One region of the Heyndrickxia acidicola genome, then DNA from elsewhere that is predicted to be linked to it. Evidence: riboswitches for the same ligand, from Rfam matches in the RefSeq annotation. Region 1 holds a riboswitch; the other holds the start of a gene.
The links. Region 1 has a riboswitch for cobalamin ahead of A5N88_RS09180 (DUF4430 domain-containing protein). Riboswitches for the same ligand answer to the same signal wherever they lie in the genome.
Positions count from the first base shown of each region.

Region 1 (14,774 bases):
CCCAGTTTCCTGCCTCTTGCTTCGATGAGATAACCTTTTCCCTCAAGTACCAATACACTCTTATTAAATTTAAAGTACAATAAACTGGATTCTCTAATATATTTTCTAAGCAATCATTAAAATCACCCACTATAGAGGAAATAAAATAGGATTTAGGAATCAATGGAAATACCTCCACAATGGGTTTTCCTTCAATACAAATTCCTCGTTTGTTGATTATAGTTATATGAGCAGCTAAATCAGGGTCTTTCCTAACCTCACCAGTTAAGAACTCATACGTTTGTAATGACAACTCCTCTTCATACCGTTCTCTCCAAAATTCACTAAAATGGAGGTCAAAAGGGCAGGGGTGCTCAAATTCATTTAGTTGTCCTCGATTTAAAATGCTTACTTCCAGTGGATACTGATTTTTCGAATGAGTTAGGAATAATTTTGCTAATCGCCTTTTGGTACCAATTTCCAATGATTCATCCGTAACTATTATTATATCAATATCACTACTATGAGGATTGAATCCCCCCATTGCAAGCGAGCCGTGTAGGTAAAAACCAATAAAATTATCTTTGATTATTTCTTTTGTCTTCGTTAGAAGCTGAATAACAAACTCTTTTATATCTAATGAACACGTAGTCCAATTATAAGACATCATCACTCCCCCACTATATCTTATTTCGTAAACTTACCCCTTTGCTACTTTAAGAAAAAATTGCTAATAAAAGCAGCCGGATAATTCGCTCTTGCAGGAGCTAGCTTCATTTTTCTTTGTATTTTCCACTAAAAACTATACCTAAGGAAATTCCAAATGCCACCGAAAAGGCTGTAAAGATGTTTAAAGTATGTTTTAAAATTTCATTTACCATTAAACCTACTATAAAAAAAAGCCAAAAAATATAATAAAAATCTATATAATCGTTTCACATTTATCTCTCCAAGTAAAACATTTCTAACATACACAGAATCTTACTCTTTTTGTAGATAATATTTCCATTTGTTTATCACTAGGTAATTTAACCTGAATCTATCTTCTACTTGCCCCATTTAGCAACATAAGTTAAACGCTGTCAACAATGTCAGCAGGATAATTCACTTCTGCGCCGGTTGAATAAAAACAGCGATTTATTTCTTTGTAGCTGATTCAGTAATTAATTTATAAAGAAATCCAACTATATATTCCCTTTGTGTTGTTTTCAATATCATTGTTCTCTAGAAGGTCATTTATCCCTTTACTAATTACTTCCCATAGAATGTATTCGGCTATTAAACTATATATTACATAATCGATCATCCAAATTTCCTCCGCCAAACTGCCTGTTAGTGGAAGTAGGTTACTTGAGAGCTACCACAGTACACTGCGTTAAACACCTGAATAAAAAAGTTATAATAATAATGAAGGGATTACAACTGCATTACACGCTTTTTCATAGAATTCAATCGTTCTACTTAAATAAAGACGGCATAATACGGGTATCAACATTAAGATTTACCTGTGCCTAAAATTAAAAAGGAGACTCATCAGAATCTCCTTTTTACAAAATCTAGAAGCAACAATGTAAGAATAAATTCTACTGTTCTACTTCTACTTTTCTTTTTAAAAGACCAACCATTAATGCCGTAATGATGGTTCCTATAACAATGGCCAGTGCGTACAGGAATGGATGTGTGACAACCGGAAGAACGAATATGCCGCCATGTGGTGCAGGGAGCTTAACCTTAAATAGCATGCTGAGCCCGCCAGCCGCCGCTGAGCCTACTATAGCAGATGGGATGACACGAAACGGATCTGCTGCTGCGAAAGGAATGGCTCCTTCTGTAATAAAAGAAGCGCCCATTACATAGCAGGTAAGTCCCGCTTCTCGATCCCGTTTGGTGAATTTGCTGCGGAAAAGTGTTGTGGCAAGAGCCATCCCGAGCGGAGGCACCATACCTCCAGCCATGACCGCTGCGTGGGGAGCAAAGTTTCCGGCATTAATCATAGCAATTCCAAATGTAAAGGCTGCTTTATTAATGGGCCCTCCCATATCAATTGCCATCATGCCGCCCAGAAGGACTCCTAAAAGAATAAGATTGCCAGTCCCCAAGCCTCCTAGTACATGCGTTAAGTACGTATTAAAAATGCTGACAGGTGTATCAATGACAAAGAACATAATCATACCGGTTAAAAAGATTCCAAATAAAGGATAGATCAGAACAGGCTTTAAACCCTCCAATGATTGGGGAAGACGGTAAAATGCTTTTTTGACAAGGATAACAAGATAGCCTGCTAAAAAGCCTGCAATTAATCCTCCTAAAAATCCTGCCTTGGCCTGTGCTGCCATAAACCCTCCGACCAATCCTGGTGCGAGGCCCGGACGATCTGCTATGCTCATTGCAATAAATCCTGCTAAAACGGGGATCATTAATCCAAAAGCGTTGCCTCCGCCAATCGTATTAAGGGCTTCCGCAAATCGGTTATAGCTCGGATCTTTCGGGTCTGCTGAATGAATGCCAAACATAAAGGAAATTGCGATTAAGATACCGCCTCCCACAACCAATGGAAGCATATTGGAAACACCATTCATTAAATGCTTATAAAATCCCTTCCGGCTGCTCCCAGCGTCAGACTGTGCTTTTTTCTCTCCTGTTCCCCGGTATATAGGAGCATCTTTTCTTACTGCACGTTCCAAAAGCTCCTTTGGACGCCTGATTCCGTCTGCAACAGGAACCTCTATCACATGTTTGCCTTTAAAACGGTTCATTTCCACTTGCTTGTCAGCCGCTACAATGATTGCGGATGCCCTCTCAATCTCTTCAGCTGTTAAAATATTTTTTGCACCGCCGGATCCGTTTGTTTCCACTTTGATAGCAAGGCCCATTTCTTTTGCTTTCTCTTTTAAAGAGTCAGCAGCCATATACGTATGGGCGATTCCAGTGGGACAGGCTGTTACAGCCAGTAAGAGCTGCTGTTCATTTAAAGCGCTTTCTTCTCTATCATCCATAGAATCATACATTTCAAAGATCTCCAATACTTCAGCTGAGGATGAAGCATTCAATAATTTAGTTCTCACTTCATCTCTCATTAAAAGTCCGGAAAGCCTTGACAATGCTTCTAAATGAGTATTGTTAGCGCCTTCACTTGCAGCAATCATAAAAAACAAATGGCTGTCCTGTCCATCCAAAGAGTCGTATGGAATGCCCTTTTGGGACCTTCCGAAGGCAATAGCAGGTTCTTTAACCGCTGCCGTTTTGGCATGGGGAATGGCAATTCCGTCTCCAATCCCTGTTGTACTTTGTTCTTCTCTTGCCAATACGGCTTTTTCGTATTGTTCAGCGTCATTTAGTTTGCCTGCATTGACTAAAACGGAAACTAATTCATTTACTGCATCCTTTTTATTGGAAGAAACTAGCTCTAATTTAATGGTTGCATTTGTGAGCAGCTCGGTAATTTTCATAATTCTCCCCCTTATAAATGCGTAATTTCAACTTGTGTAAGTAATGTGAACACATCTTCTTTCTTACATAATTCCATTGAAAAAGCTGTTGCGCTGCCGGCTGCCGTCCCCATTCGAAAAGCTTCCTGGTAGTCTTTACGGGTTGCATAGGCGCTTAAAAATCCTCCAACAACAGAATCTCCTGCCCCGACCGAATTCTTCAATTCACCTTTGGGGGCATTTGCATGATACAATGCCTTTTTATTAATAAAAAGAGCTCCCTTTTCAGCCATGGATATAATAACATTTTCCACTCCCATTTCCACAAGCTTCTTGCCGTAAAAGGCTGCATCCTCAATCGTTTCTATGCTCGTTTTAAAAATTTCACCAAGCTCATGATGATTTGGTTTTACGAGGAAGGGCTTAGCCCGAATAACACTTTTTAATGCCGCTCCTGAAACGTCTGCAACAACTTTAACCCCTTTTTCTTTGCATACATGAATTAACCCTGAATAAACATCCGGCGAAAGAGATTTAGGGATACTTCCTGAAAAAACGATGATATCTTCATTTGTCAACTGATCCAGTTTTCCAAGAAATTCTTCATATTTTTCCGTACTTATATGAGGGCCGCTCCCGTTAATCTCCGTTTCTCCCCCTGTTTTCAGCTTGATATTAATTCGTGTGTCTTCATTAACCTGTACAAAATCCGTTTGTATATTTTCCCGCTTTAGGAATGACTCGATAAAAAAACCAGTGAACCCTCCAATAAATCCTAATGCTCTTGATTCTGTCCCCAATCTCTTTAATACGAGGGACACATTAATTCCTTTCCCCCCTGGAAGCTTCAAGTCCGATTTTGATCGATTTAATTTCCCTACTGCAAAATCTTCAACCTCTACCACATAATCTACAGAAGGATTCAATGTTACTGTGTAAATCATTTGCTCTTCACAACCTTCAGTTCCGTTTTTGCCTCGTATTCCAGCATCATTTCTGCATCTATATCGTTTGTAATGATAACAGCCTCTGATAAAGGAGAAATCAAAGCAAAAGCAATTTCTCCCCACTTAGAATCATCCGCTAAAACATATGCTTCTCTTGATAGCTTCAGAGCCTGCTGTTTCATGGAAGCCTCCTCTGGATCAGGAGTCGTAAAACCATAAATTGGATGAATCCCATTCACTCCGAGGAAGCACTTGTCAAAACGATACTTACTAATACCATATAATGCTCCATTCCCAATCATAGCTCCTGTACTTCCCTTTACAAACCCGCCAGCCAGGTACGTTTTAATCCCTCTGGCCAAAAGAGGCTCTATATGGGTAACACCATTCGTTACCACCACAATATCCAAAGGAAGATATTGAATCATTTGTAGCGTTGTAGTTCCTGCATCAAGATAAATACATTCTCCTGCACCTGGCAAACTGGCAGCGTAACGTGCAATTTGATCCTTGCCTGAAAGATTTTGGTTTGATTTTTCATGTAAATTTGCCTCTTTTATAGTTCCTTGGAGACGGGCTGCACCGCCATGAACTCTTTTTAACAGCTTTTTATCTTCAAGCTGGATGATATCCCGTCTGATGGTTGATTCAGATGTATTGGTTTCTGCCACCAGTTCCTGGATACTCACTGTCTCTTTCATTTTAAGAATATTAAGGATGATATTTTGTCTTTCAACCGTCAGCATGTTGTACACCTCTCTTTTTTGGAACCGCATACATTTATTTTCTGTGTTTTTATTTTACTACCAAAAACCTTAAATAACAATCATAAAAAATCATTTTCTTTCAAAAACCTTCAAAACTTTAATTATAACCTTAAGCTCTATTAACTTTATATATGGATAATGGTTGTTTTTAGCGGGCAATTCTCTAACCACTTTAGCCTGCAGAGTGTCCCCTTGCCCTTTTCTAAGCAGTAGTAATAGGCCTTTTGCTTACTCTCCTCTCATTTAATCTCGTCAATATGCTCCAACAGTGCCAAAAAAATGAAAAGAGCTCCTATCCATCAGGATAAGAGCCCATTCATTCCATACAATTTTGTTAATCATTCACATTACAGATATCAATGCTCGAAGGTCTGCCTGTTAATAGTAGTAGCCTCCGCCGCCGTATCCGTAGCCGCCTCCAAGGTAAGCAGCTCCAACAATGATTAAAAGAATAAACAGCACAACAAGTAATGCAAATCCAGAACCGTAGCCTGCTCCATCAGACATGAAGAAAACCTCCTTTAGTAAGATTCTCTACATCCTATGCAAAAGCAGAAAGTTTGTTATGGACGAAAATCTATTTTTAGGAATAATGCTTTTTTCCACTGTTTCAAGAGAAATTTCCTTTCTATCCACTAACGTATGAAGGTATGGCAGTAATCAAGAAGAGAAGCATATACACCGGCTTTTTTAGCTGCTGAATTCTTCCTTTATCATTTATTTCAACAACTGCCTTCCTCATTAAGCAGTCCATATTTTCTTTTGAAGCGGTTAATAATTTTAATCCATCCTTTTCCGAAAAATGCAAGAAAGAAAACATTGGAACAGGCATGGGCTAAATCAAAGTAAAAGCTCGCCGCATAGTAGGCCAAAATGACCGATACATTTGCTTGTTTCCCAAGACTTATAACATACCAGAGGTTCATAATCCAATCAAAAATAAATCCAGACGCAAAACCAAATAAACATCTGCCAATACTAGTATTTAACCATTTAACGTTTTGCAGCATCCCCGCCATTAATCCGATTATTCCCCATGCATACATCTGCCAAGGCGTCCAGGGGCCTTGCCCCAGAAATAAGTTTGAAACAATTGCTGCCAAAGCGCCAATCACAAAGCCGCTTTCAGGCCCAAGTGCAAGCGCAGACACTATAATAACAAAGGTAGTGGGCTGTACATTCGGAATGGGAGCAAAGGGGATTCGGCTAACAGCAGCAACAGAAGCGAGGACAGCCAAAAGAACGAGCTCTCTGCCTGCAACTTTTCTTTTTTCAAAGCGAATCATTAAAGGAATAAAGCTTGCTGCCATGAATACAATACCGACAGCTGCAAAATGCTGTTCATTAAAGAGAGCTGTTCCCGCCAGAATGCAAAGCAATAAAAAGGATATCAGAATTAATGAAAGCCTTGAACGTGCCATAATCGGCGGGCCTCCTCTGCAGTAATGACCTCAGGCACTGCCAATCCACGTGTCACCCTGTTTACAACAGTTGTATAAAATGCATTTCCTTTAAAAAAACGTTCCGGCGGGGCTGATACCGTAATCGTCCCCTTGAACATCATTGCACACCGTGTAGAATGCTTTGCGGCAAATTCTATATCATGGGTGACCATTACAATCGTCATCCCATTGGATTGCAGACTGGCAAGCAGCTTGCCAAAATGCTCCCTTGCTTCTGGATCCAGCCCTTTTGTAGGCTCATCAATTAGAAGAATTGAAGGCTTGGCCAGCAGCACTCCCGCAAGTGCAGCCTTTTGAATTTCACCGCCGCTTAAATCATAGGGATGGCGTTTTTTTACCCCTTCAAGCTGGAATGCTTTCAATAGCTTTTCTACTTCTGCCGGATCTGAACCATGCAGCTGATTAATCTGCCTTAATTCCTGCTCGACTGTATCCGCCAAAAAAAACAGCTTGGGATTCTGCGGCAAATATCCAATGTCTGAAATTTGTCCCTTCAGCTTTTTTCCATTAAATTTAATGGAGCCGCGCTGAGGCTTTACTAAGCCTGCCATGATTTTTAAAAGAGTCGATTTACCCGTTCCGTTAGCACCCACGAGAGAAAGCCACTCACCCTCTCCCACTGTTAAAGAGAGCTGGTCAAGAATTTTCTTGTCATGCTTATCATATTGAAAATCTACGTTTTTCCCTTCCATAAGGACTGTTTTTACTGAACTTTTCATCCGATGTGAATAACTCTCGCCAGACATCTGTACATTCAGCGTTTCCGCCCACTGCCTTCCTTCTTTAACCGTTAAAGGCATGACTTCCTGTGAAATTTTAGGAGATTGCTCTAAATAAAGAATGGACGTCCCAGGAATATAAGGATACATTTTTCCCTGTTTATTTTTTCCTGCTTCAAAGAGAATTTCCCTCGGAGTCCCATCCAGTACCAAATTTCCGTTTTCCAGGTAGAGGGCCCGATCGGCAGCAGCAAACAATTCTTCTAATCGGTGCTCCGCAATAATTACCGTTATGCCCAGTTCTTCATTCATTCGATGAAGAATTCCAATAAACTCTTTGGCGGCTATGGGATCAAGCTGGGCAGTTGGTTCATCAAGGAGCAGAAGTTCTGGCTCCAGCAATAAAACGGAAGCTAAATTTAAAAGCTGCTTTTGGCCTCCTGAAAGCTCGAATGTTTTTTTATCAATAATATCCTCGAGACCAAAAAAATGAACCATTTCTGCTACGCGTTTCCGCATATCTTCCGTTTCGAATCCTACATTCTCCATTCCAAAAACCAGTTCGTCCATTACATTATCCATGACAATCTGATTTTCGGGATCCTGAAACACCATTCCGATTTTGCTGGCCATTTCTAAATCATCTGCATTGGAAAATGGCTGCTCCTTAAATAAAAGCTCCCCTGTTTGAATGCCATGCGGCGCAACCCCTCTTTTCAGCAAACGAAGGAGAGTTGACTTTCCGCTGCCGGAAGGGCCGCACAAAACAGTAAATTCCCCTTTATTCATATTAAATGTAAGCCCATTCAATGCTTTTTCTTCTTGGTCAGGATATTGGAACGTGAGATTTCTTGCTGTGAGCAATGCCATAAGTATGCCTCCTTTCCTTCCAATAGCAATGGAAATCCGATATATAATACAAGTACCACAAGATAAAACCATTCTCTGCCTTCCAAAAGAACAGGCTCCAGAATCGGATAAATGGACAAAACCCCATCTCCAAGCCAGCAGCCGAATAAACTTAATCCACCAAGACCCAATAAATAAACAAGTGCAGCCCAATCTTTTTTATGCATTTTGTATGGAGAATATTTTGAGCGTTTTTGGATTCCATAGCCTCGTGCAGCCATCGAGTCTGCTGTTTGTATCGCTTCTTCCAAAGACCATGTCAACAAAATTTGAACGAACAACAGGCCGCTTCGCGAACGCTCTCTGATGGTTCCATTATGAATGCTTAAGCCCTTTCCCCGCTGAACCAGTTCTATTTCATTCAATCTTCTTTTTAAAAGCGGTACAAATCTCAGACAAAGCATGACTAACAACGCCCATTGAGGCAGCCATTTCGAAAAAAGAAATAAAAATTTTTCAGCTGTAACCACGTGATTATATGTGCCAAATAAAAGCAGCAAAGAAAAAATGGATAAAGAATAAATAATTCCCTCCATAACGGATTCAAGCATTATAGGATTTCCATGAAAATAAAACAGGATATGCGTCCCTCTGTGATTGACTAATGGATTTATTACAAGAAAAACAACCGCCATAAATACCATTAGTTTTCCGAATCCGGCTAGTGTTTTGCCCTTATCGAGAGCATAATGAAGCGCAATTAAAACAAGAGCTCCAGCCAGAAGAAAAACAGGATGCTTATCAACTGTCAGCAAAATCGCAGCAAAAATATAGTAAATCAACGAAACGAAAGGATGAAAGGATCGAATTCCACGATTCATCCCTGGCCATCCTTTTGATAATCAGCCGTATAACTCCACACAATGTGATCACCTTTTGAAAGCTTCATTGCACCTGCGCTCTCTGACAGCAGCTTTCCATTGACATATATATTCCATCCGCTGGTAGGGCCATCATCGAACTCATAGAGATTATCAATTCCCTCAACATAGGCCGTTGCACCGGAACCTCTTACACTGTACTGAATCCCTTTTTGTTTTAGAAGGTTTAACGTCATTGTAAGGACGGTATCCCCTTTCTTAAAATCAGCTTGTGAAACAGTAAGAATTGTTCCTGTTTTTGAATCTCCCTTCACAATTATAGAGGCATCGTACTTGTCTGCCTCATTTGTTTTTGGTGTTGTACTTGTGTTCTGGTTTACTGAAAATTTTGTTTGAGGTTCAGAGTTACTTGATTTTTCGTTATTGAGGGATGATGACTTCTTATTGCTATTCCCCTGGCTGTTTTGAGGCTTTGCAGAGCTATTATTGGCATCACTCTCACTGGCATTTTGACTGTTTTCCATTTCTGAAGCCTTTTGATTTTGATCGCCGTTTTGATTCAGAACAGTTTTATCTTTTTGGGCTGTTTCCGAATTCCTGTTTTGGTTCGCCTCCTGCTTTTCTTTTGTTTTTGAATTTGAATTTGTTTCATGAACATTTTCTGTTTGACTGGCTTGAGGTGTTACCGGGTCCTTTTGGCATCCAGTAAAAACCATCAGGGCCATTAGCGTAAACAACGTGATGCAAAAAAGTCGAAACTGACGCAAGATGTTCGCCTCCTAATTCATTTTTGGATATGCATATATGATATATCGATCTGGAGCGTCCCCAATATAATAAAAAGGATAACAGGTAGTGAGGATCAGCTCTTCCTTTGGTGCAGTAGAGTGGATCACGGTACGGTCATCTGCCTTTACAACCTTCATATGATTAATGACATACACAAAGGTGCCGGATTGTAAATCTGCAATCAGCTCGTCACCTTTTTTTAGTTCTCCAACATGGCGAAAAACTGTGTCCCGATGTCCTGAGAACACTATTTGGTTATGTTGTCCCGGCAGCCCGGATCCTGTGAAATGCCCAACACCTTTTCTCAACATAGCTTCGCTAGTGCCTTCTATAATAGGAAGCTCCTTATGTAATCTTGGAATTCGAAGTATTCCCAATATCGATTCTTTTTCAGAACCATTCTTCCCGTTCGTTTTTGGCACCTCTTTGCTTTCTGCAGTCTTTTTTACTTTAATTCCAGGATCCATTTTTTCTAAATGTGCATTTTGAATCATCCTTTTAGCCTGAGAAAGAGCCGACATTTGCTCATGCCGACTCTCCATACTATTTAAAACACTATAACCTATACAAAGGACACCTGCTGCGAATAAGGCAACGGCTGCTCTTTTCATCATTTCATCGATTCTCTTCTGCGTACAATCACATAAATGATTGCGGCTGCCAGGATAAGAATTATACCCGCAAACAGCCAGTTTTCATCATTTGCTGCTGTATTTGGAAGCTTTCCTCCCTGCCTTGAAGCAGAGTGGCTTACTGCATTGCCCGCTGCTTCATTGGCACTTGTGGCAGAAGAAGGATGAAACTGGTAAACAGACCCTTTACCTGTAAGATAGCTTTGATAGGCTGTTAATGCTAACAAAGCCTGAGTAGTAGAAATTTGATCAGAAGCTTTGTCAGATAAAAGGTGTGAATAACCGCCATCTTTTTGATTAAAGGCTGCCAAATGCTTAAGCAAATTCCCTCCTGGTTTTGTAAACTCCTTGCTGCCTGGAGAGATCTGAACGGAAGCTAATCCAATAATCACTTGGGCTGTTGTCTCACTTGAATCTCCTCCATTATCTGAACTATTGTATCCCCCTTGCTTATCCTGTGTCACTGATAGCCAATGAACGGCTTTTTGTATAGTATTCTTTACATTTCCCTGTGATTTGTACGGGGCAAGTGACGAGAGAGCCATGGCCGTAATATCTGTACTTGGAGAGCTGCCAAACAATGCCCAGCCCCCATCCTTGAGCTGATGACTGACCAAATACTGAACGAGCTTCTGCCTGCTCCATTCTGCGTTTTCAGGAAGCTTATAATTGCCGCTGTCATATGCTAAAAGGGCAAAAACAACTCCATTAATCCCCTGGTTAGTCATACGGTTATTAGAATATACTTTTCCAATAAGATTGTAGCCATTAAAATTAGCAGCATTTTTCCCTGCCGCCGTTATCCCTATTGCCATTCTCTCATAATCCGTAACATTTCGGAATGAACCGTTGTTTTCTTTTAGCGTCTTTAGCACACTCTGCAAGTATGAAGACGGAATTTTGGCACCTGCTTTTGTTAAAGCCATTATCGCAAATTCGTCTTCTGTACCCTGCCTTTCTAAATACTGGGCAGAGGACTTAATAAGGGTGCTGACCTCGCTATTGGAAAAGCCAGCAGCCGGGACCGTCCCTTTCCCAGTTGTTCCGTTGTCAGTGGTACCGTTAGTATTGTTTTGGCTGCTTTCGGAGGTTCCAGCTGGATTTGTTACATTCACATCCAGATGATCCCCGTTTTTTAGCGTATAAGAGGATAACCCCACTTCCATCGATTTACCGTTCAAGGACATATTCCAATAATCATTTTTATCAAGCTTGATATCACCAATATTTTGGACAAAAGCAAAGTATTTAGAATCAATCGGTGCAGTGAGAGTTTTTTTATTTAGGTCTGCTGCCTGTTTCAAGGCATCATAGGCATTTGCCCCATCTACAATCGATAGCTTTGTGCTGGGAATAACCTCACTGCCTTTTTTATCTTTTGCCGAAACGATCACAGAATTTTTTTTCTCAGGATAGCTGACGATCTTTATTAGAAGATCATCACCTGTTTTTACTTTATAACTTGATAATCCAACCTGAGAATCAGATCCGTTAATAAAAAAGCTCCAATAGTCCTGACCCTTTGGTGACGCCTCTCCAATTTGATTAACAAGGTATCCGTTGTATTTTTGATAATAGGTAGCGTCCAATTTCATATGATGCTGACTTGTAACCTCTTTCAACACATCGTAAGCCGTTTCATTCTTTTTCAGCTCTACCGCTGTTAAAGGAATCACTGATTTCCCATCCTTATCAAGTACAGAAATCATGGCTCCATTTGTTAAAGAAGCAGCAGAGACATGATAGGATAGACCTGGTACAGCCTGAACCATAAAAAGCATGGCAATGAACACTACAATTGCTGCTTTTCTCATAAATTTTCCGCTTTTCATTTTTTTTCCCCCTTTAATTCAATCGCAACGTTACTATAAACCTGCCTGTTGATTACATCTTCCCGTACCATCTGGAACACAGGATTCAGCTTTTTATAGACCAATCCCATAAAAAAAACACCTCCTATTCAGAGATGTGCGTGTTGCAGCAGGCAGAGCCAAGATGGAAAGCCCCTGTTCCAACACCGCCCTATCCGCGTAGGTCATTTGGTGTAAAGAATAGGCAGGTCTCCTGGCTTATGATCAACACTTTCCAATTCCTTCCCATCCGTGGACAGTGGTATTTTTAGAAAGCTCCCAAATACAGTGGCGGGACCGCGCCGGATTAAAACCGGTCTTCCCTTTTCATGACAGCAGCATTGTTCGCGGCTATCAACCTATCTTTTTCATATAGTAATCTCACTATCATCATAACTATTACATTTACATCATGTCAATAAATTGCTGGAAAATAGTTGAATCCTATGACAATTCATAGTGTAGCCATTCAGAGCGCTTTCCACCAAGCTTTTCATAAAGGCTTTGGGCGATCTTATTATCCTCAGCGGTTTCCCAGGTCATACCAGCCAGGTCATTCTCTCGGACAAATTTTGCACATTCTTTAAACAAGTGTTCTCCTAGTTTAAGGCCGCGAAATTCCGAGGAAACAAACAAATCATTCAATATGGCTGTTCTTTTTAGACTCAACGTACTAAAAGTAAAATAAAGTGTAGCAAAACCGACAATTTGGTGATTCACTTCTGCCACTAGCTGAAGACCTAATTCAGGACTAATTAAAAGTAATTCAATGTGCGCTCTTAAATCACTATCTTTCGGTGTATCCCTTTTATAAAAATCGACTATGTATTTTCTCATTAAGTAACATAACTCCGGAATATCCCTTTCTTCTGCTTCCCTAACAGCTGTCTGATGCATCCCTCTCCCCACTCTCTCCTTGATAACATTTACCTAATTATACCAAAATATTACTTCTATGCACATATAGCTTCTTATCTAAATACGGGCTTAAAAAAATACTAATGGCTTGGAAGGTGTTTTATATTGAAATGAAAATATATGTCTACTTCCTATCCGCCGCTCATCTGCAGTTTCCTGCATTAAAGCATCAAGATATCCGAGGCTTTTTCCCTAAAAAGGCTCAAACCTATGAATATCATACAATTTCAGATGGACAAAAGAGGATCTACACAGATGGGGCAATTTGGTTTATGAAGGACAAGAGGGAAAGAACATTATTCATACACTCAACCTCCCGACAAAAAGTACACCCATTGTCTTGTAAATAGTCGAAATTCAGCCTGCGCTTCCTTCTTAAGAAATATGCCAGCACCCTTTTTAGCGTAATAATAACCTTTATGGAGGCGCATTTGTGTGATTCCCTGCATAGAAATGTGCCTTTTAATACATGAGATAAGAGAATTATTTCCCAGGAAGTGTTTTTCCCTGCTTGCCCTTTTTTGTATCTTTTTCTTAGCCCAATAGACATTTCATGAAGGCTCTTATCCCCAAAAACACCTATTTGCAATGGAAATACCTCTTATTAACTTCCTTCCACAAATCTTTATTGATTCCCACTTATCCACATCCGGTAATTCAAACATACAAACCCTCTCATAGGACAGTCCACTTCGATCAGCCCATCAGCATTGATTATTGGGTTCCATTTTCCTAGAAAACGCTAATACGTCGATCGTATTTCTGTTTCATTTCCTTATAGATTGCAAGATGAGTGACCGAATTGGCATTTGTATAAATGTCATGATTCTAAGAGACCCAAAGTTTAATCCATTTACACATTATTAATTCAAAAAAAGCCTCTGTTAAACCTCCCGTGGAGTTTTAACAGAGCCAAAAAAAGAAAAAAATATGGCAGCAGGTAGTTCCCAACAGCTTGTTATCCCGTAGTGCAAAAATACAAATTACGGGTTTGTAGACCAAAGTCCAGCTGATTTTATAACAATGCGCGGATGAAGTTTAAGCTGTGCTACCATGAACTCAGCCAAATCTTCCGGCTGCATAACCTTTTCAGGGTTCCCGTCCGTTAAATTGGTTTCAATAGCAAGATCTGTTGCAACAGTGCTTGGAGTTAAAGCTGATACTCGAATGTTATGTTTTCTTACCTCCAACATAAGGGACTCTGTTAGGCCAAGAACTCCAAATTTAGAAGCACTGTAAGCACTTGTAACTGGTGCTCCTTTTTGTCCCGCTGTAGAGGATACATTGATTATATCCCCTGTTTTTTTTTCAATCATGCCTGGAAGAACAGCTCTTGTAACATTGTATACGCCCATTAGGTTTACGCGTATAATATTTTCCCATTCTTCAGGATCCAGCTCTAGAAAGCCTCCGAATTTGGCGATCCCTGCATTGTTTATCAGAATATCAATTTCACCAAGATCACTCGTAACATGCTCTACAGCCTTGTTGACAGACTCCAGATCAGCAACATCCGCTGCAGCTGCAGAGAACTGGATGTCATACTCTTTCA
Region 1 is NZ_KV440953.1:1,957,130-1,971,903, forward strand. Features, by position in the region: gene A5N88_RS09135 (aminoglycoside adenylyltransferase domain-containing protein) at 1-646, opposite strand, end outside; gene A5N88_RS09140 (PTS fructose transporter subunit IIABC) at 1,563-3,428, opposite strand; gene pfkB (1-phosphofructokinase) at 3,440-4,351, opposite strand; gene A5N88_RS09150 (DeoR/GlpR family DNA-binding transcription regulator) at 4,348-5,100, opposite strand; gene A5N88_RS24265 (YjcZ family sporulation protein) at 5,500-5,628, opposite strand; gene A5N88_RS09155 (ECF transporter S component) at 5,844-6,542, opposite strand; gene A5N88_RS09160 (ABC transporter ATP-binding protein) at 6,518-8,173, opposite strand; gene A5N88_RS09165 (energy-coupling factor transporter transmembrane component T) at 8,110-9,033, opposite strand; gene A5N88_RS09170 (DUF4430 domain-containing protein) at 9,030-9,800, opposite strand; gene srtD (class D sortase, LPxTATN-specific) at 9,813-10,436, opposite strand; gene A5N88_RS09180 (DUF4430 domain-containing protein) at 10,433-12,286, opposite strand; cobalamin riboswitch at 12,492-12,682, opposite strand; gene A5N88_RS09185 (GNAT family N-acetyltransferase) at 12,749-13,201, opposite strand; gene A5N88_RS09195 (3-ketoacyl-ACP reductase) at 14,206-14,774, opposite strand, start outside.

Region 2 (14,774 bases), 640 kb from region 1:
CCGAGGGCAGACAGGGAGCCTCCTCTGAGCAAATTACTCCATTGTCCCGCAGGTTTCTCGTCCCTTCGGCTCCAATCATCAGAATAAAAATTTGAATTCAACATATATAAATAGCGGGTGATCTTTATATTTTAAGTAAAATTCAAGAATAATATGGTATATTTATACTAATTTCTCAATTGAGTTTCACCCTCCTTTATGCCTAAATTACATTTGACCTGTTATTTTTGTGATTTTGCTCTAATAGATTATTATTATTGAATTCTCTCGCGTTGTAATCCTTGTCTGTTGATACCCATACATGCACCTGGCTTTATTCTTCAATTACTACTGGGGCAGGATTACAGAGCTGAATTTTAAAAACAAAACAACGGAACCGTTCATGAGGTGAAGAATCATGCGTAAAATTATTTACATTATTTCAGGCAGTATTATCGTTCTTCTTGCACTTATTTTCACAGGAATTCACTACTATCAGTCCACACGTTTCAATTCCAATATTCGGATCAATGGAATAAATGTCGGAGGACAAACTGCAGTTCAGGCATTAAATAAATTAAAATCGTCCACTTCCAAAAACATCATCTATGTCGGACAGAATAAAATCATTGATGAAAAGGACACAAAGCTGGGATATACAAATCAAAATTTGGCAGATATACAGAAATTATTGAGCAGACAAAAGACTTTTTTCCCATCATCTAAAGCAAAGAATTATACATTAGTCCCAGATAAAAAAGAGCTCTCTCAAAGCCAGACGATAGAAAAGAGAATGGAAGAAAAACTGACAGCGATGAATCAAAGCCGGAAAGCTCCCGTAGATGCACAGGTCTATTTGAAACAAGGCAGCATCCTTGTCTCCAAAAGCCTGAATGGTACGCAGCTAGATATAGCAAGCGAACTGAAAAGCTATCAAAAACAAGAGTTTAATAGTGTAATTCATATACAGCCGGTATACATACAGCCAGTTAAAACAGATAGTCCCATGATAAAAAAAGAAGAAGACATGCTGAAAAATCTTTCTCAAAGAACGGTTACGTACAAGGTACAGAACGAGGTTTATTCTTTAAAAGCCAGTGATTTAATTAAAAATGCTTCCATTACAAAAAATATGAAATATTCAATTGATACGAATGACATTAAAGCAAGGATTTCAGAGATTGCTAGTTCTGTTTCCACATTAAACAAAAATTTCTTATTCAAAACGCACAGCGGTTCTGTTATTTCTGTAAAAGGGCAAACCTATGGATGGAGTCTTGATATTGACAAAGAAACAGAAAGAATTGCGAAAGCCTTTGAGGATGGAGTAAATTCACTTTCGGCTGCCAATATATACGGAGTCGGGTACAGCACCTATGGCATCGGCTATGATACGACCGCAAACCATGGCATTGGTGATACGTATGCTGAAGTATCCATCGAAGATCAGCGTATTTGGATCTATAAAAATGGTAAGCTAGCGATCACAACCCCTGTGGTTACAGGAAGACATGATGTGCATGAAGATACACCCAAAGGAGTTTGGTACATCATGTATAAGCAAACTCCTTCTATACTCGTGGGAAGTGAGGTTGGCAATCCCCATTATTCTATAAAAGTTTCTTACTGGGCACCTTTTACTCTTAGCGGATGCGGCTTTCACGATGCCAGCTGGAGAACAAACTGGGCCAGCAATGCCTATCTTTCACAGGGATCCGGGGGATGTGTGAACACGCCGCCTAGCGCAATGAAAACTGTTTATAGCAATCTTACGCAAAATGAACCTGTTATCATTTATTAAGACTGTCTTCGTATACATTAATCTTTATGGATAATTGATCAATCCGCAGTTTATTTGAAATTGCGGGGTGTTTTAGTAAGCTGTTTTAATGGTAAAATTTTATGCAAGCAGCCGCTATGAAAGTTTCAACCCAGCTACGCTGCTGCAGACACATTAGGAAAATTACGAACAAAACAGGAAGTTTTCTTTTACTTCCTGCTTCTTCTTTTTAAAGTGATACCCTGTATCTGCTTTATACGTTCTCTAAAAGAATGGCAGAAACCTGAACCGCTTTTTCATATTCTTTTTTATTAACAAAGTAGTGGTATAATTCCTTACCATGCCTGTTAGTTAAAACCATGTGCTTATTTGAACGAAAGTAAGGTAATGCCTTCTTTTCAAGAAATTGAAAATACTCTTCTCCTTTTTCCTCCAAACGATAACTGAGAAGCTTGAATAAAGTCTTATATAAAGGACTATTCATTTCTGCTGCCAAGGCTATCCCCTTATGTATCATTTTCTGTAACATGGTTTTTTTAAGCAGTTTTCCATCCAGACAGTTTGTAACATAATTATTTAACAGCGAAATATATTCAATAGAAGACTTTTTCACAATTTGAAGCGCCTCATCAAAGTGAATTTTAGCATGGCGATAGTCTTTTCTCACGTAGTAGGCATAGGCCAGATTATTAAGCAGTCTGCTCTTTTTATAAGGTGCATTTAATTTTTCACTATCAAGAATTAAGTTTTGATAGGATTCCTTTATTTCATCAAGATGTATAGTCACATCATCCCCTTTAATCGCAAGCATAAGGGATTCAGCATTTAATGCCCATAAATAATTATTGGTTTGCTTAAAGTGGCCAAGTGATTTTTCTGCATATGCATAGGCCATAACATTTGAATTAATAAAGTAGTAGGCGACTGCCAAATGATAATAGTATTCAGGGTTTCTATACACATCCGTATCAATTTCAAGCAGCACCTTAATTGCTTTTTGATGATCTTTCATGCCGGAGCCCTTGTAATTTTCCATATAATAAATACCCCATATATGCATTGAAAGATTTCTCTCATAGTGTGAAAGTTCAGGATGTTCGTGTTGTACCTGCTGCATGATTGCCAGTGCTTTTTCGCTGTTTTTATGTAAAAGAAAGTATCTTGCCTGCAATAATTTGTATAATGGTGCATATTTAGAGGAATGGATTAATAATACTTTTTCCAATTCCTTTTTTGTTCTTTCCATTTCATTAAATCTCTGCATCACAATGTGATGGTGCCACCGATGCAGTAATTTTTCTATACTTTCAAAACGCCTGATTTCATTTTCTATATCTATTTGAAGACGTTCCGAGAACAATTCAATGATTTCCGGCGAATAGGCCGTTTGTCCCCTTTCTATTTTGCTGATGTGAGTGACAGAACAAATCCCTTTGCTTAATTGTTCCTGCGTCAGCCCTACTTTTTTTCGGTAAAACTTGATAATTTCCCCCTCTATCATGTTCCAGCCCCCTATACCACAGTCCTATTTAAATGAGTAATAAATTACTTTTCTATGACTTTCATAAACCTCCCCTCTTAAATAAGTAAAGTATAAAAAAATTAAAAATAGTGTGAAAGTGACGATAGTCAGAGGACTATTTACATAATTAGATGAGAATTCATACAAAAAGAGACAGTGGAAACTGCCTCTCATAAACTTTGTGGCTAATTAACATAAAAAAATAATGAAATGATTTAGTATTAAAAGATGCGGATAGCTTACGAAAAGAAGATAATACGAAGACTGACAACATACAAAATGATACCTTGTACGTAAAGCATCAATCTATGCGAAAACAGCCCTAAATAAAACTTTAATTATCAGAGCAATGAAACTATGATCCCCTTATTGGCTCTGTAACTTCCTAAGCAAATGGAAAATTTGGCCTCTGTGGTGTGATTCGTGTTCAATCAAATGGTAAACCACCCACTCAGGGGTAACGTCATACTTTTCCAGATTCCTTGGTTTACGCCAATCCTCCAGATCCATGGTTTTGAAGTGGGAAAGAAATGTTTCACGTACTTTATTCAAGCGGTGAAGATGCCCTTCCAGGCTTTGCCCCTCAATGTGGGTCATGGAACCGTCCTCTGAACGGATTTCTGCCGGAAGTAACGAGCGTATTTCAGGATCCCATTCAGTACAAAGAACTTCTTCATAAAGCCAGTCTGCCTCGACCAATGCAATATGATACAGCAGCGAGCCAATCGTTTGCCTTTCGTCTATTTTACCGTCAAGTACGATTTGGCTTATGCCGTTTAATTCATGTAATAGGTCCTTGCGTACATCTTCCAGGCACCACAGCCATCTGCCAATTTCCTTCTCAAACCCTGGCAATGAAGATACTACTAAAGCAGTTTTTTTCAACAAAATCCCTCCCTATTAAAGTAATACATTCTATTAAGAGAGGTTTTAATCCTTTTTTATCTAATTATTCTTTTGTTAAAGCTCTTTTCGTAAGCTTTGTTGCTATTTGTATAAATGAATCTAGAATACACAGGGTTCAGCTTGAAAACAAAATGAATTAAAACGAAAAGATGCCACGGTTCTCCACTTGTTACGGATTCAACTTTGCGAAAAGCAACAATCTATGCGAAAACAGCCATTGTTAATAAGAATGATGTTCAAATTTCATTTATAGCAATACTTTAAAGCACTAAAGGGGTCAGACCCCTTTAGTGCTTTAATGCAACAAACAAACATCTTCCACAGTATAAAGCGGCAGGGGACACCCCTGCCTTTTTAAGTCAGTCATGAAAATGCGTGCCGTCCGTTACTGCCTGAACTATTCCCGTCCGTACTGCAAAGTCACCAAAGTGTTCTTTTTCATTTCTCTCTTTTGCATAGCGGGAAAGAAGGAAGCGAAGCTCAGCTAAAATTTCATCTTCCCCAATATTTTCACGATACATTTTGCTTAGCCTGCTGCCGTCAAAAGCTGCGCCGATATACATATTATACTTGCCTACCGCTTTGCCGATAAAAGCAATTTCTGCAAGTGCCGGCCGTGCACAGCCATTAGGGCATCCGGTCATACGTATGGTGATTTCTTCATTCCGCAGCCCATTTTCATCCACAATCTCTTCTATTTTTTCCATCAAGCTCGGCAAATACCGTTCTGCTTCTGCCATGGCCAGCCCGCAGGTAGGAAGGGCCACACAGGCAAGTGAACTGCGGCGAATTGCTGAATGGTGCTTTCCATCGGATAAACCGTACTCATCCAGCAGAGCTTCAATTTTTTTCTTTTTCTGGCTGGTTACATTTGAGAGGATCAGGTTTTGATTTCCTGTTAAACGAAACTCACCTGTGTGAATCTTCGCAATTTCCCTTAGCCCCGTTTTTAGTTTGAAGTCCTCAAAATCAAAAACACGTCCCCCCTCAATGAACATAGTGAAGTGCCATTTTCCCTTCAAGCCCCTTATCCATCCATAACGATCCGTATTATGCTCGAAATGAAATTCCCTTGGTTCTTCAAGATTCCAGCCCAGGCGATTTTCCAATTCATTTTTTACCGTTTCAAGCCCAAGCCTGTCTACAGTATATTTAAAGCGGGCATTTTTACGGACAGAGCGATTCCCATAATCCCTTTGTATTGTAATGACCTTTTCAGCAACCTCCAGAATTTGATCTGGAGTACAGAACCCTATTACTTTGGCAAGCTGCGGATAGGTCGCCTTATCGCCATGCGTCATTCCCATTCCGCCGCCTATTGCCACGTTAAAGCCCAAAAGCTTATCCTCTTCAACAATTGCAATGAACCCTAAATCCTGTGAAAAGACATCAATATCATTGGATGGCGGAACGGCAATGCCAATTTTAAACTTACGAGGCAGATACAATGGGCCATACATCGGTTCAACTTCTTCTGTTTCCGGTGTGCCGGCTACTTTTTCTTCATCGAGCCAGATTTCATGGTAGGCCCTTGTCCGAGGCAATAAGTAGTCACTCAGCTGTTTGGACCATTCATAAACCTCCTGATGAATGTCAGATTGATATGGATTTGGATTGCACATCACATTCCGGTTCACATCACCGCATGCTGCGATTGTATCCATGAGAACAGAATTAATTTCTTGAATGGTATTTTTCATACTCCATTTTAATATCCCATGCATTTGAAAAGTTTGGCGTGTGGTTAGCTTTAAGGTGCCGTTCCCGTTTTTGTCCGCCAGCTCATCCATTACCAGCCACTGCTGTGGTGTGGCAACACCGCCCGGCAAACGGACTCGCAGCATAAATTGATAAGCAGGCTCCAGCTTTTGCTTTTGGCGCTCGTTCCGCAAGTCACGGTCGTCCTGCAGATAACTGCCGTGATGCTTCATGAGTCGATTGTCATCCTCGTTAATTCCTGCACTAAGAGGTTCTAGCATCGATTCTTTTATGGTTCCCCGTAAATAGTTACTCCGCTCTTTTATTTCTTCTACATCACTTGGCGGTCCGTCAGGTGCTTTTAATAGTGGATTGACCATGTTGTCAACATTCCTTTCACGCTTTAATACACATCACGCAGGTACCGTTTTTGCTGCTGCATGCCTGCTAAATATTCCTGTGCCCTTACATTGCTCATTCTGCCTTCTTTTTCGATAATCTCAAGCAATGTTTGATGGACATCATGCGCCATGTTTTTCTCGTCACCGCAAATATAGACCGCTGCTCCCTCTTCAAGCCATTTGAACAACTCGCTGCTATGCTCAAGCATCCTGTGCTGTACATATACTTTGTGGTCTGTATCACGGGAAAAAGCTACGTCCATTCGAGTCAATACACCTTTTTCAATCCATTTTTGCCATTCCGTTTGGTATAAAAAATCAGTCCTGAAATGCTGGTCACCAAAGAACAGCCATGACTTGCCATCCGCTCCAGTTTCCTCGCGCTCCTGCATAAAGGCTCGAAAAGGCGCAATGCCGGTACCAGGACCTACCATAATAACCGGAGTACTCGGATCCTCCGCCAATTTAAATTGATCATTATGCTGTATGTATACAGGCAATGTATCTCCAGGTTTCAAGCGTTCTGCACACAAAATTGAACAAACCCCGTTTCGCTTCCTTCCAAGTGAATCATAGCGGACAGAGCCGATAGTCAAATGCACTTCGTCAGGATAAGCTTTCAAACTGCTTGCAATGGAGTATAATCTCGCAGGCATCTTACGCAGGATGGAAATAAAATCTTGGGCTGTCCCGCTCCATGGACCATAGTCACGAATTAAATCTAAAAGGTCACGGCCGCCAAGATAGGATCTTAATTTTCCTTCATCTTCCGCAATGAGTTTTTTCAGTTCCTCATTGACAGTCAGTTCAGCCGCAGATTTTAAAAGCGGCTTTGTTAAAACTGTTATTTCAAAATGTGCAGTGAGAGCTTCTTTGAGAGTGCTCACTTCTCCTTTTTTATTAATCGTCACAATCTCTTCCGGATCCCATTTCATTTCCTGAATCAGCAAATCAACTAAAGCAGGATCGTTTTCGGGATAAATCCCAAGACTATCACCAGGTAAAAACGTTATCCCTGATCCTTCAAGGGAAAGCTCAAGATGACGAGTTTCTTTGTTGGAGCCGCGTCCATTTAAACAAAGGTTTTCGAGCACTTCAGCACGAAACGGATTCGATCTTGAAAAGATGGACTCCACCTCCTGACTAACTGTAGAGGCTGGCTCTTGTCCTGACTGTTCTCTCTGGCCCTGACTTAGCGCATCTAATACTCCATCAAGCCATTCTGCAGCAGGCTCATCAAAGTCCAGATCACAATCCACTCTAGAATAAAGACGAGCCCCTCCAAGCTCTTCAAGCCGCAAATCGAATTCCTTGCCTACCTGGCAGTACTGTTCATAAGAGGTATCTCCTAAGGCTAATACAGAAAAACGGAGCCCTTCCAGTTTTGGTGCTCTTCTGCTATTAAGAAATTCATGGAAGGCAATGGCATTATCCGGCGGATCTCCTTCTCCCTGAGTACTGACGACTACTAATAAATTTTCTATCTTCTTTAGGTTGTTTGGTTTGAAATCACTCATTACTGAAACGATTGCTTTAAATCCTTTTTCTTCTAAAATTTTCCCTGCCTTAACGGCTAAGCTTTTAGCATTGCCTGTTTGAGATCCAAACAGGATCGTAATCTCTTTCGAAAAAGACTGGTCCCTGTTTTGAGCAGGGACTTCCGCGAGTTGAATCGAAGATCCTTCAGTTTGGAATCCCGGCTGTGATGCAGCAAGATAGCCGCTCAGCCATATTTTCTGTGTTTCAGTTAAGGTTGGCAGAACACGGTTAAGGAGCTCTGCCTGCTCCTCATTAAATGGGCTGTTCAATACTTGAAGTTGCAACAATATCCACCTCACAAAGAAAATACACGATAACTTCTTGATCAAAAATTCTTACTATTCGTTTTTTAGTAAAAATTAATTCTAATCATAGAACTACTAACCTTATGAGTCAAGTAGGTATTAATTATCATAATCATAAGTAGATGCTTATGATGCACACAGTTGACCCCTTACTCAATTATTTAAAAGCCATAAAGAATATGTATATACCAATATCTTTAAGCAAAACTAAGAGCTGAGCAAGTTAAAGTGATTCTACGATTAATGAGGTGAAAAAGATGAAACAGGTTGAATTAATTGGAAGCCTATTCTATGAGCCATCTACCCATACATGGTCGGCTTCAGGAACAGGATGGAGGATTGAAAAGACAGACGGAAATAAGGCAAAAATTACTTTTGAAGAACCCATTACCTTTAATCCCCATCTTCCCTCTAAAACCAATACATATAACCTTTCCATTAGCAGCCTGGGTGAAAATGGCCAGGTCCATACCTCGAGTGTAGAGGAGGATGGCTTCATTGTCACCTGGAAGGACATTTCTTCAAACGACACTTGTATGGCCGCTTTTCGCGTGATCGGTACGCAGGTCTGCTTTATTCCCAATGACCGTTCCCTGGGTACAGAGGACAGCATTGCAGACATCTATGCTGCCGAGCTCCTCTTCAGCTATGAAGCCAAATTCGGAGTCGTGACCTTGATGGGATCAGGCACCATTAACAGCAAGGAACTCACCGAGGAAAGAATAAAAGCCTTAAGCCTCGAATCTGAGAAGCTCCTGGTAGAGCTAAACAAAGAAGAGGATACTTTTTGCAAGGATTTATTAAAGGAAAAAATGGCAAAAAATAAACTTAGAATGAAAAGGCAAAAGGAAATCGCTGAACATGGTTCCGTATTCTGGGATTCAGCCTTTCGATTTGGTGAGCTGTGGGGACGTTATTCGGCCAATGACCAGGAAGACTCACTTGGCGGCTGTTATGTTCCCCTTTGCACTGGCGGCGGCCCAGGTATTATGAGGGCTGCAGCAGAAGGTGCCCGAAGTCATCATGCCCATGTGATTGGAATTGATTGTCAATTTGGTGTCGATGATTTTTTTAATTTAAAGAATACCTATTCGGTCTTTTCGAATCAGCGTCTCAGAATGAATAATTTTTCCATTCGAGAAAGTGTTTTAATAAATTATTCACATGTCATTTTGTTCTGGCCTGGTGGTTTTGGCACCGTCTGGGAGGTTTTCGAAACTCTTTCTAAGCTTCAAACCAACCACCTTCGAAGACATCGAACCAAAGCCATATTTGTCCATTCAGAGTATTGGAAACCCTTTTTCGATTGCATTGAACAAATGCGGAAACATGGAGCAATTAATGCCTACGGAGACCGCATTAAAATTCCCGGTGTAGATGATCAGCTTCCAGATGAAGCTTATATCGCCGAGGTTGTAGAAAGCCCGGAAGAAGCTTTTGAAAAAACGAGGTGTTTTGTCGAGAGCCTGTATCAAAAAAATCAATTAACCTTAAAATCCTGAGCTTCTTAATTCTAAAAAATGAATGCATATTTATCCGTTCTTCAAGAAAAATAGGAGTAAACCCTGAGCGCTAATGCTTAATTTCATAAGAACGGAGGTGCAGCATTTTGATAGATGAGAACACGGAATGGCCAAACAAAGTCCAATATAGTATTTGGGATACTTCTGTCGACCAGGAACAGCTTAGGCGATTGAGGCAGGCTCTTGAATCCTATACGGACTTGTCCTTAAATGAACCGTCACTTAAAACACCAGAATAACATCAGGAGAGCAGTTCATTTTTGAGCTGCTCTTTTTAACTATATCGTATTGCTCCAGGGCAAAGAGCGATACGTTTAAATTATTATAGAGCAAGGGCACCTTCATCTTTTGCATCTGCTTCTTCCCATCCCTTGCAGGCATCCACCCAGCCGCTTGCTGAGGAATAATGCTCCAGTTCATCGATGGTCAGCTCAATAGCAGAATTAGGGCTTCCGCATGCAGGAAAAACGGTCGTATACCCTTTCAGCGACACATCAAGAAATACTTTCAAATCGTTCTTTAAACCAAAAGGGCATACTCCACCAATTGCATGTCCTGTTTGCTTGAGAACTTCTTCCGGAGTCAGCATGCGCGCTTTGAATCCAAAGGTTTCCTTAAACTTTTTGTTATCAATTTTGGCATCACCTGCTGCCACTATTAATATCGCGGCATCCTCTTCCCCCCTAAAAGAAAGGGTCTTTGCTATTCTGCCAGGAGCAGTCCCTATTGCTTCCGCTGCCAGTTCCACCGTTGCGCTTGAACGATTAAACTCCATGATATCGTTTTCTCTGTTCCATTGTTTAAAATGAACCCTGACACTTTCCAATGACATTTTTAAACACCTCTCTAAAAAATATATTTATTCTCTTTATTTTCGACATAAATACACTAAGTAATCAGTTAATACTCCTTGGTATCGCTTTCGATATTGCTGAATATTTCAATTTATTCACTTCAATATTAGACAAACTATTTGAACTTTTCAATAAACCTGCATGCAAAAGATTGTGGTTTCCCTTTTATAATTTTCGAATTACAGTTAATGGACGAGGCAACTGTGTTTCTCAATCACCTTCCTGCCTGAGATATGGTAATAGATATATAAATTATCCTAAATGGAATGCTGCATTGCCAAATCCTCTCCAGTACACTAAAATCGATAATTCTATCTTATGCTAAACAATAAATTTTTTTAAATTTCAAAAAATACAAATTGGATATATACTTTACCTAAAAGAACTTATAAAAAGGAGACCGGCTAATGGAATCGATTGTGAAAGAATTTTTAAAAATCCCTACAACCTGTATTTCAGATGTTATGAATGGATTAAATAATATGAATCCTGCTATTAAACCCTTGGAGGAGGACTACCGATTCGCCGGCAGAGCCTTTAATGTAAAGATTCCGGTCGGCGACAATTTAGCTGTTTTAAAAGCAATAAGAGAGGCAAAGTCTGGCGATGTCCTCGTAATCGATGCAAAAGGAGATCTCTATAGAGCCATTGCCGGGGACTTCATTGTAGGAATGGCCCAAACACTGGGCATTAGCGCCATTGTTGTAGATGGAGTCATTCGTGATATAAAAGGAGTTAAAAAATTAAACTTTCCCGTTTTCTCACGAGGAACATCTGTAGCAGCCAGCGGAAAAGCTGGTACAGGGGAAATCAATATTCCTATTTCCTGTGGCGGAACTGCCGTGAATCCAGGCGATATTATTGTGGGTGATGCAGATGGAGTTGTCGTAATCCCCCAATCAGAAGCACAAGCAATCTTGGAAAAAGCAGTTGATAAGTTAAAAAAGGATGAAATTAGAGAAAAAAATGTAGCTGGTAATGTGGAAGCGATCAAAAAATATTTAGATGACATGACTTCTAACTAGGCAGAAAGGATAGCCAGAAGAATGGTTATAATTCGATTATACGTCCTTATTTAGAATATTTAAGATAAATCTTCCAGCATCAATCCTCTTCATTACGCAGAAAATGAGGCTGTCCCAAATGGTTCAAAGATATCAAGTGACCTTGGAGACAGCAAATTTTTTTATGCAGGTTGATTTGCACTGCAAGCACTTCTTTTACTTCAATCAACCTTTAAGTTAAATCAAAATTGGGATTTTAAATAGATATAGACAGTGTTCTGATCATCCTGCTGGGTTGATTTCCGCTGCAGGCGCTCGCTTTCCGCGGGCGGCCGGGAGCCTCCTCGTCGCAAGCTCTTGCGGGGTCTCCCTATGGCCTACTGATCCCGCAGGAGTCTCGCACCTTCCTCTCCAATCAACCTTTGAATTAAATCCAAATTAGGATTGTACATAGATATGGTCAACGTTCAGATCATCCTGCCAGTTGATTTTCATTTCGAATACTCTCTTTCCGTGTGTGGGACTGGAACCATATTGTTGCATGCTTATGGGCTATCCTCTTATAATTTGCTTAACTTGCACGAGTCATTTGCCTTCACTCTAATCAACGTTGAATCCAAATGATCATTGGGTATTACTAGATATGCTCAGCGCTATTCGTCCTGCCTCTTCTACGACCTGCCTGTTCTTTTCTGCTCAAATAAATTTTTAACAAAGACGCCATGCTATTATTCGCACCAAGTGTTTCCCCCCTTTTCTTATCTCTGTCCAAAAATAGAAAGAGGTGACTCAAAAGGCCGCTTATAACCACCTTTTGAGTCACCCTCATTTTTATGTGTAAGCATTCAATAACTGCTCCTATTGACTAACGGATTAACGCACGATTTTTTCGATGTTCCTTGCGTGCAGGTGCCGTCTCAAATAATCTTTTTTCTTCCGTTGATTGGGGTATTACCCCGGGAACAGGGGCGGGTCTTCCATCCTTATCTACTGCAACCATTGTTAAAAATGATTCGGTTGTCAGTGTTTTTTTTCCGACCAGTAGATTGGTAGAATAAACCCGAACATAAACTTCCATCGAAGTACGCCCTGTTGAAGCAACGAATGCCTCCAGGCTAAGTGCATCTCCAACTGCAGCTGAAGAAATGAAGTCTACTGAATCAATAGAGGCTGTAACGACTGCCTGATTACAATGTTTCATAGCAGCAACTGCGGCAATTTCATCAATATAAGACAGAACCTTTCCTCCAAATATTGTTTGAAGATGGTTCGTATCCGGCGGCAGCACCAATTTTGTTTGATGAGTTCTTGATTGTTCTGTAGAATAAGCTTTTGTCATGAGCTGACCCTCCTATGGTTCATCTTTAAATGCGGCTTTATGAAAATTTTTCCACTTCAGTTGCTTTAATCAAAGCCTGATTCATAAAGGGCAGCCCATTGCTCACGAAAATTATGTACGCGCCGTGTACTGGCTTTTTTATTCCTCGGCCATATCATTTGCAACACTCTCCTATCTCCCGTAGGAATTCTGTGTGCTCCTTTATGGCAGGTCTCCTGGCTTGATTTCATCGGTTCTTTACACCTTCCCGTTCCATAGAAACAGTGGCACAGCTTGAAAGAACCTCCCTCTTACAGTGGCGGGACCGCTCCGGACTTTCACCGGATTCCCTTTTCATTCTTAATATCCTATTAAGAAACCATAAAGTATGCAGTTAAATGACTTATCGTCAATTCTATTGTACTATAAAATGTGCTCCGCTAATAATTTTAATCTTTACTTTGTTCTTGACATTCTCACTATTGAATTGTAGACTGAATATTATTAAAACTTCATAATTTTCATTTCTTATCCAGAGAGGTGGAGGGACTGGCCCTTTGATACCTCAGCAGCAGACTTTTTCTGAAGTACTGTGCTAATTCCAGAAGCGTTAAGCTTGAAGATAAGAAGAGCAGCATTTATTCAATCAACCTCTTCTTGTCGACGGACAGAAGAGGTTTTTTATTTAATTTGACCCAATTATGATTAGAACTTTACAACGGTTAGAGCTAAGCACCCATTGGATAAAAGTGAAAATCAAGTTTAAAAAGCTTGGCTTTGCTCATCTTGCCTGTTGCTTTCCGCTGCAGTCACCCACCCTCTCTCCAATCAGCATCGTTCTAAATTCAACATTGATCTCTAACAGATATAAAAGCTTATTAAAAATAATGAAAGAAGGAATGAGTATGTCCATTACTTTGACAAAGGCCCCCTTTCGCGCTGACCATGTAGGAAGCTTACTACGACCCGAATCCATTCATCAAGCCAGAAAAGAATATAAAAACGGAACGATAACTTCAGCTCAATTACGTGAAATAGAAAACCGTGAAATTAAACGTATTGTTGAAAGGCAAATTGAAATTGGATTAGAGCTTGTTACAGACGGTGAGTACCGCCGAACATGGTGGCACCTCGATTTCCTTGAGCACCTGAATGGAATCGAAGGGTATGTGCCTGACCAAGGTTATCAATTTGCGGGTGAAGAAACAGATCGCTATCACGTCAGGAATATTGATAAAATTTCTTTTAACAAGGAGCATCCATTTATTCAGGATTTCAAAGATTTTAATGAAATAGTAGGTGGACGTGCGGTTGCTAAACAAACCATTCCAAGTCCAAACCAGTTATTTAACATTGCCATACGAAATAAAACAATTTATCCAGATATCGAAGAATTTGCAAGAGACATTGTCGAGTGTTATCGGGACGTTTTAAAAACGTTCTATGAAGCTGGCGTCCGTTATTTACAATTCGATGATGTTTATATTGCCAGGCTTTGCGATCCAGAGTTCCAATTTAAAGACGGTGAATATACGAGAGATCAGCTTATTGATTTAGCATTGCGCGTGATCAATGGGGTCCTTGAGGGAAAACCGGATGATTTGGTGGTTACAACCCATTTATGCCGTGGAAACTACCGCTCAACATGGGCCTTTGAGGGAAGCTATTCAATGATTGCCCCTACTTTACTGGCACATGAAAACGTAGACGGATTTTTTCTAGAATACGACGATCATCGTTCAGGAGACTTTAAGCCTTTGGAATACGCAGCAAAAAACAATGCCCGGGTCATTCTGGGACTCGTTACCTCCAAAACAGGTAAGTTGGAAGATAAAGAGACGATTAAAGCAAGAGTAAGAGAGGCAGCACAATATATCCCATTAGAGCGCCTTTGCCTTAGCCCCCAATGTGGATTTGCTTCTACCCACCATGGCAATAAGTTAAC
Region 2 is NZ_KV440953.1:1,318,718-1,333,491, forward strand. Features, by position in the region: gene A5N88_RS06165 (L,D-transpeptidase family protein) at 398-1,780, shown strand; gene A5N88_RS06170 (helix-turn-helix domain-containing protein) at 2,013-3,260, opposite strand; gene A5N88_RS06175 (DinB family protein) at 3,648-4,166, opposite strand; gene cysI (assimilatory sulfite reductase (NADPH) hemoprotein subunit) at 4,547-6,265, opposite strand; gene A5N88_RS06185 (assimilatory sulfite reductase (NADPH) flavoprotein subunit) at 6,289-8,109, opposite strand; gene A5N88_RS06190 (LOG family protein) at 8,388-9,632, shown strand; gene A5N88_RS24765 (hypothetical protein) at 9,740-9,892, shown strand; gene A5N88_RS06195 (YbaK/EbsC family protein) at 9,976-10,485, opposite strand; gene A5N88_RS06200 (RraA family protein) at 10,915-11,532, shown strand; gene A5N88_RS06210 (acyl-CoA thioesterase) at 12,377-12,850, opposite strand; cobalamin riboswitch at 13,039-13,228, opposite strand; SAM riboswitch class I at 13,355-13,458, shown strand; gene A5N88_RS26080 (hypothetical protein) at 13,611-13,742, opposite strand; gene A5N88_RS06215 (5-methyltetrahydropteroyltriglutamate--homocysteine S-methyltransferase) at 13,735-14,774, shown strand, end outside.
Region 2: another riboswitch for cobalamin. It lies ahead of A5N88_RS06210 (acyl-CoA thioesterase); the one in region 1 lies ahead of A5N88_RS09180 (DUF4430 domain-containing protein).